2 regions of the Prevotella sp. P5-126 genome follow, and region 2 is predicted to be linked to the other one. Evidence: riboswitches for the same ligand, from Rfam matches in the RefSeq annotation. Region 2 holds a riboswitch; the other holds the start of a gene.
What was found. Region 2 has a riboswitch for cobalamin ahead of CIK90_RS05730 (TonB-dependent siderophore receptor). Riboswitches for the same ligand answer to the same signal wherever they lie in the genome.
Positions count from the first base shown of each region.

Region 1: it holds a riboswitch for cobalamin, as region 2 does, so the genes downstream of both, CIK90_RS00335 (TonB-dependent receptor) here and CIK90_RS05730 (TonB-dependent siderophore receptor) in region 2, are expected to answer to the same signal.

Region 1 is NZ_NPIZ01000001.1:70,475-77,930, reverse strand. Features, by position in the region: gene CIK90_RS00335 (TonB-dependent receptor) at 15-2,033, opposite strand; cobalamin riboswitch at 2,076-2,266, opposite strand; gene CIK90_RS00330 (cobyric acid synthase) at 2,336-3,856, opposite strand; gene cbiB (adenosylcobinamide-phosphate synthase CbiB) at 3,914-4,855, opposite strand; gene CIK90_RS00320 (UDP-N-acetyl glucosamine 2-epimerase) at 4,871-5,932, opposite strand; gene CIK90_RS00315 (flavodoxin family protein) at 6,124-6,747, shown strand; gene CIK90_RS00310 (AraC family transcriptional regulator) at 6,752-7,456, shown strand, end outside.
Region 2 is NZ_NPIZ01000053.1:185,435-192,890, reverse strand. Features, by position in the region: gene asnB (asparagine synthase B) at 1-968, shown strand, start outside; gene CIK90_RS05735 (cobyrinate a,c-diamide synthase) at 1,589-2,887, opposite strand; cobalamin riboswitch at 2,968-3,162, shown strand; gene CIK90_RS05730 (TonB-dependent siderophore receptor) at 3,248-5,389, shown strand; gene CIK90_RS05725 (sirohydrochlorin cobaltochelatase) at 5,376-6,479, shown strand; gene CIK90_RS05720 (TonB-dependent siderophore receptor) at 6,510-7,456, shown strand, end outside.

The DNA.
Region 1 (7,456 bases), on a different contig from region 2:
AATAAATAATTTAATTATAATTTGTAATTGATTGATATCATCCAACTTCTGCCGGGCATCGGATAATGAGCCACGATACAGTATTGTTTATTAAAGAGATTTTTAATGTCTCCACGAATTTCTACATGATGGTTTCCAAAATGGATTTGTTTATATGCTGTCAAGCCAAAATCAACATAGCCTTCTATCATTGTTGAAGGATAATGCTCGTTGTTAGGCCAACGGCTACTCATACCTGTCGCATGCAGTATTAAGTTTATCCAAGGATTCTCATAAGCAACAGAACCACTTGCTGTATGTTGAGGCATATAGGCAATCTGCTTATTGTAGTTGGGCGACTCAGGATTAGTTCGGTTTTGCACCTTTTGCAAACTATAACTTCCAGAGAGCATCAACCCATGAGCTTTATTGAACTGGTGTTCAACCTGCATTGTTGCGTCGATGCCTATACTGCGCACGTTACCGACATTGATACACGTCCAAACAAACATATTATATGGTACTGCTACTATCATGTCTTTCACCTTATTGATATAACTGTCAAACATAAACATTGCAGTAGTGTAACGTGAGAGATGAGGTGAGTATGTCACACCTATATTCCACTGGTCAGTTAATTCGGGATTCAATTCGGTACTGCCATAATGATAGTAGTAACTCTCATTAAAGGTGGGAGAACGAAAAATATTTTTGTAACTGGCACGCAGAAAGAGTTCCTCATCTTCAAGCAGTTTGTATGACAACGACAGCGATGGTGAGAGACGACGCATATTTCGTGCAGAATTTATTTGCACATCGGTACGATCTGTCTGTTCGACGTTCTTCTGACGGTTGATAAAAAGCGAATGCAACAGTTTTCCCGTCATGACCCAACGACCAGTTTGATATTTTACAGTAACGGACTGAAGAATACTATGGCGAAACGGATGTCCAATAATGGCGCGCCATGAACTGCCATTCAGATTGTTAAAAGAATAATCTGCAGAATAATCCATTGCCCAATGTTTCGTTGGGACAAACAGCAGGGCAGCAGAAGCATAATATTCCCGTTGCCAATAACTTGCATCGTTAACAGCGCCAGGCATTAGTTTGTCGTGATAGATAGATTCGTACCAATTTACTTTGGCAATGGTTTTCAACGCCCACGTATTTCCCCAACGTTTTTGGTACCCCGCCTGTACAAAGAAGTTGCGGTCATGAAGAGTCTCCCCACTTACGTTAGTATAATAATGGACGATACCAGGCAACTGACGTGAATTGTCATAATAGTAAATCTTACCTGTCAATCGATTTGTTGCATGAGGTTGCCATGAAAAGTTTAACTCGCCATGTCCGCTACTCATGAGACTGTTAGTACGACGATCTTTCGTCACAGTCTTTACATTTCTAATCTCATAAGGATAATCATTCTCGGCATAAATATATTCAGCTACAGCAGACACGGCAAAGGCCTTAGAAAAACTCTGTTCATATCGCAAATAGGGACTAACATATCCGAATGACCCCATCTTCAACTGAGAAGTTAAATGCGGTTTTCTTTCATCAGAAGGTAAAGGCAATGTCTGTATGTTGAGAACTGCTGATGATGCCGCCTGACGTGCAGGAATGAAAATATCATCATTATCACCAATTACCAACGATAACTTGGCGACATTATCAAGCGAATAACGAGAAAGGTCTATTTCGCCGCTCTGGCAATCACTAAGCATAACACCGTCATAACTTACACCGGTATGCTTTGCTCCAAAACCACGCACAGCCACGGTCTTCATGCCTCCTGCACCGCCATAGTCGCGTAGCGTAACGCCCGACATTCGATGAAGTGCGTCTGCCATATCTGTTACTCCCATAGTAAGCATGTCTTTTCGGTCCATCATTTGCAAAGGTGCTGTACTTGTGAGCATTCGCTTGCGCTGACTCTTAGTCACAGTCACTTCTTTCAATTGATGAACACGGCTTGTTATGGTGTCTGTCTGCGCCATTGCGCTTACAGAGACAAGCATTGCAATTATCGACAAATTGAATTTCTTCATATTTATAAACATCTCATCGCCTAGCCCAAGAGTACGATGAAAAATTTTGTTTATGCTTGGAATTGGTATTCTGACTTGTCAACCTGATCGCGAACGCCTTCCCGGTAACAAACCAGTGACTTTGTTGTTCACGTCGATATAGGGTTGTTTACAGCTGCCGGACAGTCGAGGATTTTCACCTCATTCCCTTCTATTCTCAATGCGTTTGCAAAATTACGAATTTGTAAGCGAAAAACAAAGAAGAATTATGTTTTTCTTTCTTTTGCCACAAATGCGACATCTGCTTTATCTGTCAGTTAAAGCTAATCAGACGTAGTAAGAATGCGATAAATGCGTTCCATGTCAACATGTTGTCTAACATGATCTGCCAACAAATCATATTGTTGGTTTTTATAGGTTTCATAGTCAAAGACAGACTGCTGTTGAGCATCTTTCAGATATGGTGACAATAAAACATCAACAATAGGTGCATTATCAAGTATTCCATGAATGTAGGTGCCCATGCAGCGATCATCAACGAAACATCCATCAGTTGTTTGGTTATTAAATAGATTCATCGACTGAGCATTGTCATCAAGTGTTGTCGTTCCCATGTGAATTTCATAACCGCGAAGCTTGACATTTTCATCTTTTACCAGCGTAGGACATTGGAATGTAACTTGTCGAGTAGTTTTTTCACCACCAATAACTGTCACGACAGGCAAAAGTCCCAACCCTGGCAATCGCTCGATTTCACCCTCGACATGATTCGGGTCTCGTACTTCCTTTCCCAAGATCTGATAGCCGCCACATATGCCTAGCACCGTAACGCCACGTTTTCGTGCTTCTACAACAGCTTTTGCCATTCCATTCTGACGTAACAGACAAAGATCATCTATCGTAGATTTGGATCCAGGAACGATGATGATATTTGCATCTTCAAGATCAGCAGGATTGTTGGTATAATAAAGATGCAGTCGTGAATCTTGTTCTAATGCATCAAAGTCTGTAAAATTGCTCATGTGGCGCAACAATACTACTGCAACATTTACCTTGCCTTTTACAGCCTGTCTCGACTTAACCTGCAGCGAGACACTATCCTCTTCTTCAATATGAATATCACGAAAATAAGGCAGGATACCGAGAACTGGTATTCCACATAGTTGCTCTATCATTTTCGCGCCTGATTCGAAGAGACTGATGTCTCCACGGAATTTATTGATAATAATACCTTTCATGTGACTTCGTTCTTCAGGTGTCATCAACATAATACTGCCATAAATACTAGCAAAAACGCCACCGCGGTCAATATCTGCAACAAGAATTACATTTGCATGGGCATAAAGAGCCATAGGCATATTGACAATATCTACCTCGCGCAAATTGATTTCAGAAACACTTCCTGCCCCTTCCATCACAATAGGATTGAAACGGGATGCCAAACGATTAAATGCTTCATGAGCAACATTACGAAAGCGATCTCGTCCTTCCTTTCGAAAATAGCTTCCAGCAGACTGATTGCTGTCAGGACGTCCCAACAAGACTACTTGCGATGTATGGTCAGACTGCGGTTTCAGCAAGATGGGATTCATATCGGCCTCACAAGGGATTCCTGCCGCTTCAGCTTGTACAGCCTGAGCGCGTCCTAATTCTAATCCATCGGGAGTGGCATACGAGTTGAGCGACATGTTTTGTGCTTTAAATGGAGCTGGGCGATATCCGTCTTGCCGAAATATTCTACAAAACGCAGCAGCTACAACACTCTTTCCAACATCACTTCCTGTTCCCACAAACATTAGTGGATTAAGTTTTTTCCTATGATTCGATTGTGAACTTATAGCCATTTGATAAATATTATAGTTTACATCTCAAAAACAAAGAAATATCAATTTTTTCTGTACTCAAAACAAAATCGATGCACATACAATTACCATCATAACAATCTCGACTCTTTGGTTAACACCAATGGCAATGATCATATCTTTCGTACTTAGTTGGCGATCACAGTCTCCGATATATGGTTTATAAAAACGTTGACCAAAATAATCATGAGATCCACCAAAACGACAATCAAGAATAGATGCTAATGCAGCTTCTGGATAGCCGCTATTAGGACTTGCATGCATTCTGCCATGTTTTGCTACAAAACGTAACCTGCTCCACCAACGATAAAAACTTGAAGTCAATATCATCATCAATGCTGTCAATCGAGCTGGTATGTAGTTGGCTACATCATCAATGCGTGCTGCCCAAGTTCCAAAACGAAGATAGCGTTCATTATGGTAACCTATCATAGAATCGAGAGTATTGACCATTTTATATGCCATCATTCCCGGCACGCCCAGTAGTACCAACCAAAAGAGTGGCGCCACGACACCATCGCTTAGGTTTTCTGACATGGTTTCTAATGCTGCCGAACGTACCTCCTGAGCTGTAAGATTAGCTGTGTCTCGCCCTACTATGCGAGCTACACGCTCACGTCCTTTGTGTAATGAAATATCAAGAGCGTAGAAAACTTGTCTAACTTCACGAATCAGTGTTGTTCCTGCCAAACAGTAAAACACAAGTATGGTTGTCACGGTCATCCATAGATAAACAGACACATCCAACGCTATTTTCAAAAGGTAATCGGTCAAGACAAAAGTCATTATAATAAGCACAACAGCCATTACCGCTCCCTTTGTCCGTTTCCAATGGCCTTTGTTTAATATTGTTTCGCACTTATGTATGATTTTACCAAACAGCACAACAGGATGCGGTAACCACATCGGGTCACCTAATATCTTATCCAACAGCCAAGCTACAAGAATTGGCAAAATGGAAATGGCCAAGATTGAACGCATTTGCTATTCTTAGTATTATAAATCAAGAAGCGTCTGTACAATACGCTCTGCCGAACGTCCATCCCAACGGTCAGGCAAATCACCATGTTTCCAATTGCCAGCCATCAGTAATTTCAAGGCATCATGCAATTTTTGGCAATCCTCACCTACTAACACATTAGTACCTACATTCACCGTTTCAATATGTTCTGTATAACTATTAAGAGTGATACATGGTACATGATTGAATGTGGCTTCTTCTGCCACATTACCAGAATCCGTTATCACACCTTTAGCATGTGCAGCAAGGTAACCAAATTCCAAATACGACAATGTTGGAACAAGGGTTATAGGTAGCGACAATTTTTCCACAGCTTCTCTTGCTACTCCACGTAATGGCGCAATAATTTCACATCCAGTGCACACATCGATTATAGTAGCAAGGAGGTGTTGGAGTTTATCTGTATCTGCCAAGAGTACTTTGCGATTAAGAGTCAAGACAATATACTGACCGTCTGACACATTTTCAAGACATTGAGGTCTCGTCCATCTGTCATGATTAGCACGCAATGAGTCCATCAGGATATTGCCAACCATGTAAATTTTTTGCATATCAGCACCTTCACGAGTAACAATACTATTATTACTAACACCTGCCGTAAACAACAAATCACTCAATCCATCAATGACCAAGCGATTGATTTCCTTCGGCATATTGATATCAAAGGAACGAGTACCAGCAACAAGATGAGCCAATTTTACACCTCGTTTCTTTGTTACTATGGCAGCTGCCATGGTAGAAGCAAGGTCATCAACGACGATAACAATATCTGTAGAATGATGATTAAGATAATTTTCAAACTCAGCCATCACTCTTCCTGTCAGTTCATTAAGATTTTCACAATCAACACCGAGATATATATCTGGTTTTGGCATCTGAAGATCATCAAACAATGATGCTTCAAGGGTAGGATCATCTTGACGTCCTGCATATACCAATTGATAGGCAATACCTTCTGTCTTAATGATGGCCCTCACAATTGGAGCGACCTTTACAAAGTTCGGTCTTGCTCCTGTAAAAACACATACGTTCTGCATAAGTCTTTTTTTTCTATTCCGACTGCGAATTTACTATATTTTGCACTAATTACAAAGAGTTTTTCACTTTTTCTTCTATGTTATTCGCACTTTGAATCAAAAGACGTTGCTCAATTCAGTAGAAATTAGTAAATTTGCCTTCAAAATAAACTTAGTGTACGATTTACAACAAGACTCTTCAACAAATTGTTATGAAAGTTCTACTCATTAATGGAAGTCCACGAAAGGAAGGTAATACTTATACTGCCTTAACGGAGATATCAAAACAACTTAGTATCCACGGAATAGAAAGTACCATCCTATGGATTGGTAAGAAACCTGTTCGCGGTTGCATCGCCTGCAATAAATGCAAAGAGAACGGCAACGGACAATGTGTGTTTTCTGATGACATAACAAACTCCGTCATCGAAAGCATGTCTCATTGCGATGGAGTCATCATAGGCTCTCCCGTCTATTACGGTCAACCATCAGGTCAGTTACTTTGCCTTCAACAGCGTATGCTTTATGCAGGAGGGGCATACTTCATTGGAAAGCCAGCAGCTGCCGTAGCAGTTTGTCGTCGTGGTGGTGCTTCTGCAGTATATCAAACAATACTCATGCCTTTCCAAATGATGAACATGCCGATTGTGACTTCCCAATATTGGAATCTGGCTTATGGAAGAGGCGAAGGCGAAGCCGCACAAGATATTGAAGGTATGCAAACCATGCGTACATTGGCCAACAACATGGCATGGATGTTAAAAAAACTAAACAACAATAATTCTTCAGACCTTCCAGAACGCGAAGCATGGACACCCATGAATTTTATTAGATAATACTATGTCAGAAATAAATCTGAGTCATATTTACCAAACCGTCTGTAATGCACCTGGTGGAAATGGATTTCGAGTAGAGCACATACCCGAACTCTTTGCCACAAGTGACATTGACGATTGTATGGCACATGTCCACTCATTCTATGAAATTCTATGGTTTCAGGATGGTGAAGGAATACACACGGTGGACTTCGTTGATTACAAGGTTGTTCCAGGCACCATATTTTTTCTGTCTCCTGGACAGATTCACCATTTCGATTGTAAAGACAACTATCGGGGTGTTGCTATAAAAATGTGTACTGATTTGATAAAAGTCTCAAATTCTTCCACCAATATCAGTCGTTTATTCCTTGAATACAACGCGTTTCATACCTACGAAGGAACACCATATTATATTATAGACGAGCCAACATCAAAGTTACTTCAACCGTTAATACACGAAATGGAGTTAGAAGCGGAGAGAAATGGTGAATTGGGTAATATAGACATCTTAAAATCACTACTAACCATCTTTCTTGCAAAAATAGAACGATACGGCAAACATGAGGCAGAACAAACTGTTGATTATCGTAAACCTTCCCACCTACTTTTTATCCGTTTCAGACAGTTACTTGAACAGGAATACAGACAACTGCATACTGTTCAAGAATATGCTAATCGTTTAAATGTGTCCGTCCGTTCACTCAGCAATAGCGTCAACGAGTGTTCT
Region 2 (7,456 bases):
TGCTCAGCGGTGGTCTTGATAGCAGTATCATCTCAGCCGTAGCCGAGAAATATGCCGATATGCGTATTGAAGACGACAGTAAGACCAAAGCCTATTGGCCCCGTCTTCATAGTTTTGCCGTTGGATTGAAGGGAGCGCCCGACCTTGCCAAAGCCCGTTTGGTGGCCGACCACATAGGCACTGTCCACCACGAAATCAACTATACCATTCAAGAAGGCCTTGATGCCATCCGCGATGTCATCTATTTTATCGAGACGTATGATGTCACTACCGTACGTGCCTCTACTCCGATGTATCTCCTTGCCCGTGTCATCAAGTCGATGGGTATTAAGATGGTACTCTCTGGCGAAGGAGCCGACGAGATATTCGGCGGTTATCTCTATTTCCACAAAGCGCCCGATGCGCGTGCTTTCCATGAAGAAACGGTGCGCAAACTCTCTAAGCTTTATCTCTACGACTGCCTCCGTGCCAACAAGAGTCTTGCTGCATGGGGTGTGGAAGGTCGTGTGCCATTCCTCGACAAAGAGTTTCTCGACATCGCTATGCGCACCAATCCTGAGGCAAAACTCTGTCCCGGCATGATGATGGAGAAGAAGATTTTGCGTCAAGCCTTTGCAGATATGTTGCCCGATGAAGTGGCATGGCGCCAGAAGGAGCAGTTCTCCGATGGTGTGGGCTACTCGTGGATCGACACGCTGAAAGCCGTTACCGCAGCCGCTGTGACCGACGAACAGATGGCACATGCCGCCGAGCGCTTCCCCATCAATACGCCACAGAATAAGGAAGAGTACTACTATCGCAGCATTTTTGCTGAGCATTTCCCTTCCGATAGTGCAGCTCGCAGTGTTCCAAGTGTGCCAAGCGTGGCATGCAGCACTGCCGAAGCATTGGCATGGGACCGTTCGTTCCAACATCTGAACGACCCCAGTGGTCGTGCTGTGAAGGGTGTTCACGAGCAGGCATATTAAGTCTGTGTTTTCTCCAGCCGATGTTTTTATGCTGGCAACAATGTCAGGTAGTAGTACTTTCTACAGTTTTTCAACTCCAAACAGTTGATATCCCCTACTCTTTTCAGTCTCCGACACGCTGTTTGTCGGAGACTGTTTTTCTTTCATTCCGCATCACTTCTCAGCCGTAGCTGACAGTTGTTTCAGCAGACAGTGGGTTGCGTATCGTCCTGATACCCTGTTTTTCAGTGATTTTTTTGATATGGTGTAACCTATTGGTATATAGAAGATTAAATACCTATAAGCGTCATGTGGTTCAGCAAACTCAATGAATTTGCTGACCAAACTCATTGAAATTGCATAGTCATCAACGTCATTCAGCATCATCGAGAACGTCATTCAACGTCATCGAGAACGTCATTCAGCATGGCTGCAAACGTCATGTAGTTGAGCAAAACAAATTGATTTGCCGAGGAAAACAAATTGATTTGCTGAGGAAAACAAATTGATTTGCTGAGGAAAACAAATTGATTTGCTGAGGAAAGTATGTTGAAAAGTGTTGAAACGTACATTATATCAGTACGTTATGCTTATTGTGTAGCAGTGGCAACAAAGGTCTTTTGTCCTACTGTGGTTTATTGTCATTTGCCAAAGAACGGCACTTCGTCCTGCCAATACAAGTGGGTATAGCTCGCCACCACATTGCCTTCGATGATAAACGGCGAAGGCGTTTGCTCATTGCGAGCGTTAAACACATCGGCGCCGGAGTGGGGCAGTGGCGGCAAAAACTGGGAGTAATGAAACTCATGACCGCGATATTCCTTCTCTCCAACTATCACGCGGCGATAGCCTAAAGATAGTTTTCGGTCGCTCTTTCGGCTGCCAATAGAGTAGGGCAGTACGCCACACATCTCGTACGTACCTTCGTCGCTGACGATATCCTTGCAGAGATACATCATGCCGCCACACTCCGCCAGTATCTTTCCGCCACTGATGGCATAGCGGCGTATGCTCGCTCTGGTTTGTTGGGCGCGTTGCAATGCCTCTAAATGCTGTTCGGGATAGCCTCCCGGCAGATAGAGTAGGGTGGTGTCTGCCGGTATCGGCTGGTTGTCTTCGGGATTGAAAAAGGTAACCCTGCCCAAGCGTTGCAGTAAATCGATATGGTGCTGATAGACAAACGAAAACGAATCGTCGTTGCGAGCCACTACGATGTGGCAGTCTGATAGTGGTCTATCGGTGTGATGGTCGATAGTTTCCTGCGGTCTCTCGCCACTTGTCAGCAGCAACAACCGGTCTATATCCACATGCTGTTCCACAAGGTCTGCCATCTCGTCCATATCCGTGGTACGACTAAAGTCCAGTCCCAAATAGCGCGACGAAGCCTCCGCTTGTCGCTGGCGCGGTACACATCCCAGACACACCAACCCTGCATCGGCTGCCGCCTCACGCAGCATGAGGTCGTGGCGTGGACTTCCCACCTTATTGAATATAACACCCTTGACATGGACATCGGCATCGTAACGCGCCAAACCCTGTAGCAGTGGTGCCACCGAATAGCCCGTATGGCTGGCATCTACCACCAGTATTACCGGCAAATGGAGTGTGGCTGCCACATGTGCCGCACTGCCTTGCTGGCGCTGAAAGCCGTCGAAAAGTCCCATCATGCCCTCCACCACACATATATCGGCATCGCGCGAAGCCTCAGAGTAGATAGCCTTCACGTGCGAATCTGTCGCCATGAAGAGGTCGAGGTTGTATGACGATCGGTGGCACGCCATACCGTGATATTTTGTATCGATATAGTCGGGACCGCACTTAAACGGTTGCACCACCCTGCCGCGACGCACCAGCGCCGCCATCATACCAATGGAAATGGTGGTCTTGCCCGACCCAGATGCCGGTGCCGCTATTAGAAATTGGGCGAAAGTATGCTTCATGGGTGCGAAATTACAAAAAAGGAGGATAATAATCCGATTTTTCTATGATTTTTTTGCCATATAACATAAAATGACTACATTTGCACCCGGAAAGAAAAGGCAATCAACGGCAGATGCCGTATGATGCAAGGGAATCCGGTGAAAGACCGGAGCTGTACCTGCAGCTGTAATCCCCCTTTGAAGCAAGTTTGTCAGTATAACGCCACTGAGGCAACTCGGGAAGGTATGACAGACTGGGGAGAGCCAGAAGACCTGCCTTATATGTTCTATCTCAGGCAAACGCCCAGACAAGACATTGCGCCCTCAGGATTAAGGGTTGACAATTTCCTATTTTATTTTAGAATGAATTATAAGGGTATTATGACTTGCAGAAACATTGCGGGTCTGCTACTTGCTATAGTAGTGTGTCCGCCGGTTTTAGCACAGAAAACCATTGAGAGCAAGGAGTCGCTGCAAGAGGTTGTGGTGACAGGAACTGGTACGCGCCACTTGTTGAAAGATGCTCCGGTACAGACCGAAGTCATCAATCGGCAGGTGCTGAAAACCTTTGCCGGACGCAGCATCGAAGACATACTCTCCCAGTTGTCAGCATCGTTCGACTTCGAACAGGGCGACATGGGATCGCAAATGCAGATGAACGGACTGGGCAATTCCTATATCCTAATACTCATCGACGGTAAGCGCCTGCATGGTGATGTAGGCGGACAAAACGACCTCGGACTTATCGACCCCAACAATATTGAGCGCATCGAGATTGTCAAGGGTGCCTCGTCGGCACTCTATGGAAGCGATGCCATAGCCGGAGTCATCAATATTATCACCCGTAAGCATAATGAAGGCGTGATGCTTGAAAACAAGACACGCTACGGATCGCATAACGATGTGAGACAGCACAACGGCATTGCCCTGCGCTTTGGACAATGGAAATCATACACCAACTTTCAACTTCAGCACAACGACGGATGGCAGAATACCGCCACCGAACATACACCAAGTTCGGCAACACCCGTCACCGACTCGAAAAGCAAAACTGCAAACGAGTTTACCAATTGGCAGATAGCAGAGCGGTTGGTATGGAATCCTACCCAACAATTAGAACTCTATGCCGAAGGATCATGGTATCAGAAGGGTATATACCGCAAGAGCGGCAAATATCCCAAATATGATGTCTATAACTATGACCTAAAGTATAAGAACGCTTCAGCCGTTGCCGGCATGCAATGGACCACTAATCGCGGTGACCTCGTCACGGCAGATGTCAGTTGGAACAAACATGCCTATTACCACGCTTTCACCTCGACAACACTGGCAGAAGGCTTCGATGAAGATGGCAACTTCATTCTCGACTACCCCTATTTCACCGGACAAAAACTGCTGATGAGCAATCAGGAGCGCACCATGTTTAATCTAAAAGGTGTGTTTGCACTCACCCCAACCAACAAACTCAGCGCCGGTATTGAGGCACGCTACGATTATCTCAAAGCTCCTGCAAGCATCAAAGGACGCACCGCCGACGATAATACCGAGGCCATCTATGTGCAAGACGAACTCCAACTGCTGCACATCCTCCAGGTGACAGCCGGACTCCGACTCAACCGCAACGAGAGTTTCGGATGGAAACTTACCCCCAAACTCTCTACCATGCTTAAACTTGGCGACTTCAGACTTAGAGCATCGTGGAGCCAGGGATTTAAGACACCCACCATCAAAGAGCTCAATTACCAGTATGCACGCGACATGAGCGGCATCATTCTGTTTTTGGGAAATCCAGACCTGAAGGCACAAACCAGCAATTACTTCTCGCTAAACGGCGAATATACCATAGGTCATTTCAACGTATCTGTTACGGGATATTATAATAAGGTGGATGATATGATAGCCTTGGTAACCATACCCAAGAGCGAAGCACCAGACGTTTACCGCCAACAGTATGGTGAGATGCTCAGTAAAGTGCGTCGCTATCACAACATGGAAGATGCCAAAACCTATGGTGTGGATGTCAATCTGCGATACACCACAGACCATCTGAGTATCGGGGCAGGGTATAGTTACCTTGATACCAAAGCCAATATCTACGACACCACACACGACAGAATGGTCAATGTCACCATCGATGGCATGGCACACCATAAAGCCAACGTCTTCGCTACATGGAACCATCAGTTTGCCACCAACTATCAGATGGGTGTCGGCATCTATGGCAAGATGTCAACCAAACGCTACTATCAGACCAACGGCAACGGTAAGGGATACCAGATATGGCGTCTCAGCACCACCCACGACCTTGGAAAAAGTAAACACATGACCTACCGTATAGAGGCTGGAGTGGATAATATCTTCAACTATGTGGATAAAACTCCACACGGATTACACCTCGGTACCAACACATCGGGTACTACGCTTTTCGCCTCGCTGACTGTCAGATTTGCGAAAGGAAAGAAGATTAGAAACATTTTTAATAATCAACATTATAACAAACAAAAAGACAATGAAGAAGATTAAATTTCTCATGATGGCAGCCGTAGCATTGCTGACTGCCTCAACATTCGTTGCTTGTGGTGACGACGACGATGACTCCAAGGGCGGACAACTGTCAAACATGGAGCGTTACCAGCAGGAAGTAGATGCTACCGTTAAGTCACAGAAGAAAAACGACAAGGCTATTCTCGTCGTTGCATTTGGTTCGACATGGCAGCAGGCATACGATGCTTTCGACCTTACCGTAGAGGAATACAAGAAAGAATTCCCTGGTTACGACGTCTATCTGTCGTTCTCTTCAGCTATCTGTATCAACCGTGCTATGGCTGGCGAACACGTAAAGCCCCGCAACTTCTATGAGCCAAAATACTGGCTGGAGGCTTTCGGACGTGTGCAGTATAAGGAAATCATCGTTCAGTCTATGCAGGTGATTCCCGGAGAAGAATACACACGTGTCATCAACGCTATGAAAGACTTCGCTAACAACTCTAACGGTGACCTCGACGATAAGTATCTGAGCACCATGACCCTTAAGCTGGGCTATCCTCTGATGGCTGAATATCCTTCAGACGTGAATAAGTTGGCTAAGGCACTCAACGACAACTTCAGTTCTTATGCACAGAAAGGCGCTTTGTTGTTCATGGGTCACGGTAACCCCGACACCTACGATACCTACAAAGCTAATGTTCGCTACACCCAGTTGGAAACAGCCCTGAAGGCTTACAACTCTAACTACTATGTAGGAACTGTTGATATGAAGGAGAACTTCAAAACTCACGTTCACCAGCGCATGGCCAACGATGGCATCACCAGCGGTAAGGTATATTGCGCTCCGCTGATGTCTATCGCCGGTGACCACGCCCACAACGATATGGCTGGTGACGACGATGCTTGGGACAATGGATTTGAGACCAACGACGAAGGTGAGGTTGAAGACACCAGTTGGAAGATGTATTTCAAACACATGGGATACACCATCGAGGACGATAGCTATACCGACGACAAGGGAATTGTAAAGGGTCTGCTTGAGTTTGCCAATGTCCGCGCACTCTATAAAGCACACACCAAGAACGCTGAAACTGTGGATTACTATCACTCAAAGAACCCCGAATAAACCAGAAACAAACATAAAATCTGATAAACTTTGAAGACCAACAGACTACTCGTTATCTTCGCCTTATCAGTAAACGCAATAGTTGCATCGGCACAGATCCACAGCAAAAGCGGATCGGCAGATGCTGACAAACAGATGAGCCTCAATCCCGTTGTAGTGACGGGGTCGGGGCATCATCAGCGTTTGGGAGTCACTGCTACACCGGTGCACGTACTCTCGGCGAAGGAAATCAAAGAGCAGGGCATCACTACATTTGCTGATGCGCTCACACATACTATGCCGCAACTTTCCATGGCACCTAATGCCATGGGGTCGCAACTCCGTTTGAACGGACTCGGAGGAAAGTATATTCTCATCCTCATCAATGGACATAAACTCAGTGGAGACATCTCCAACAACGCAGATCTCAATCGCATCAACATGGCAAGAGTGAAGCGTATAGAGGTACTCGACGGTGCGGCAAGTTCACTGTACGGCAGCGATGCCATCGCAGGAGTAATCAATATCATCACAGACCAACCTACAGGCAATCTTGTCAGTGCCACTTCCAACTCGCGGGTAAGTGGGAAAGGACAGTTTACCGAGCAGGTCAATGTAGATATCTATAGCCATGGATTCGGATCATACACCTCCTTTTCACACGATAGGGCAGACAGTTATCGCATCAACCCACTGGAATATGTGAAGGGAGAAGAGGACAAAACACAGCAATCGCTGTCGCCCTTGTTTACTGGATATAGAAACAATCTGGTCAGTCAGCGCTTCACTTGGCAGACAACCAAGCAACTGGCATTCAATGCGGGTATGGAGTATGGATATAAAAAGACTGACCGTCCCAATACAAACCCCGACATCACCGGTGGTCTCGACTATGAAATGCGCTATAAATCGCTGCGCTGGAATGTGGGAGGAATATACAAATGGAACTCAAGAAACTCCATTCAGACGGATTTTACAGTAGATCGTTACCGCTATGG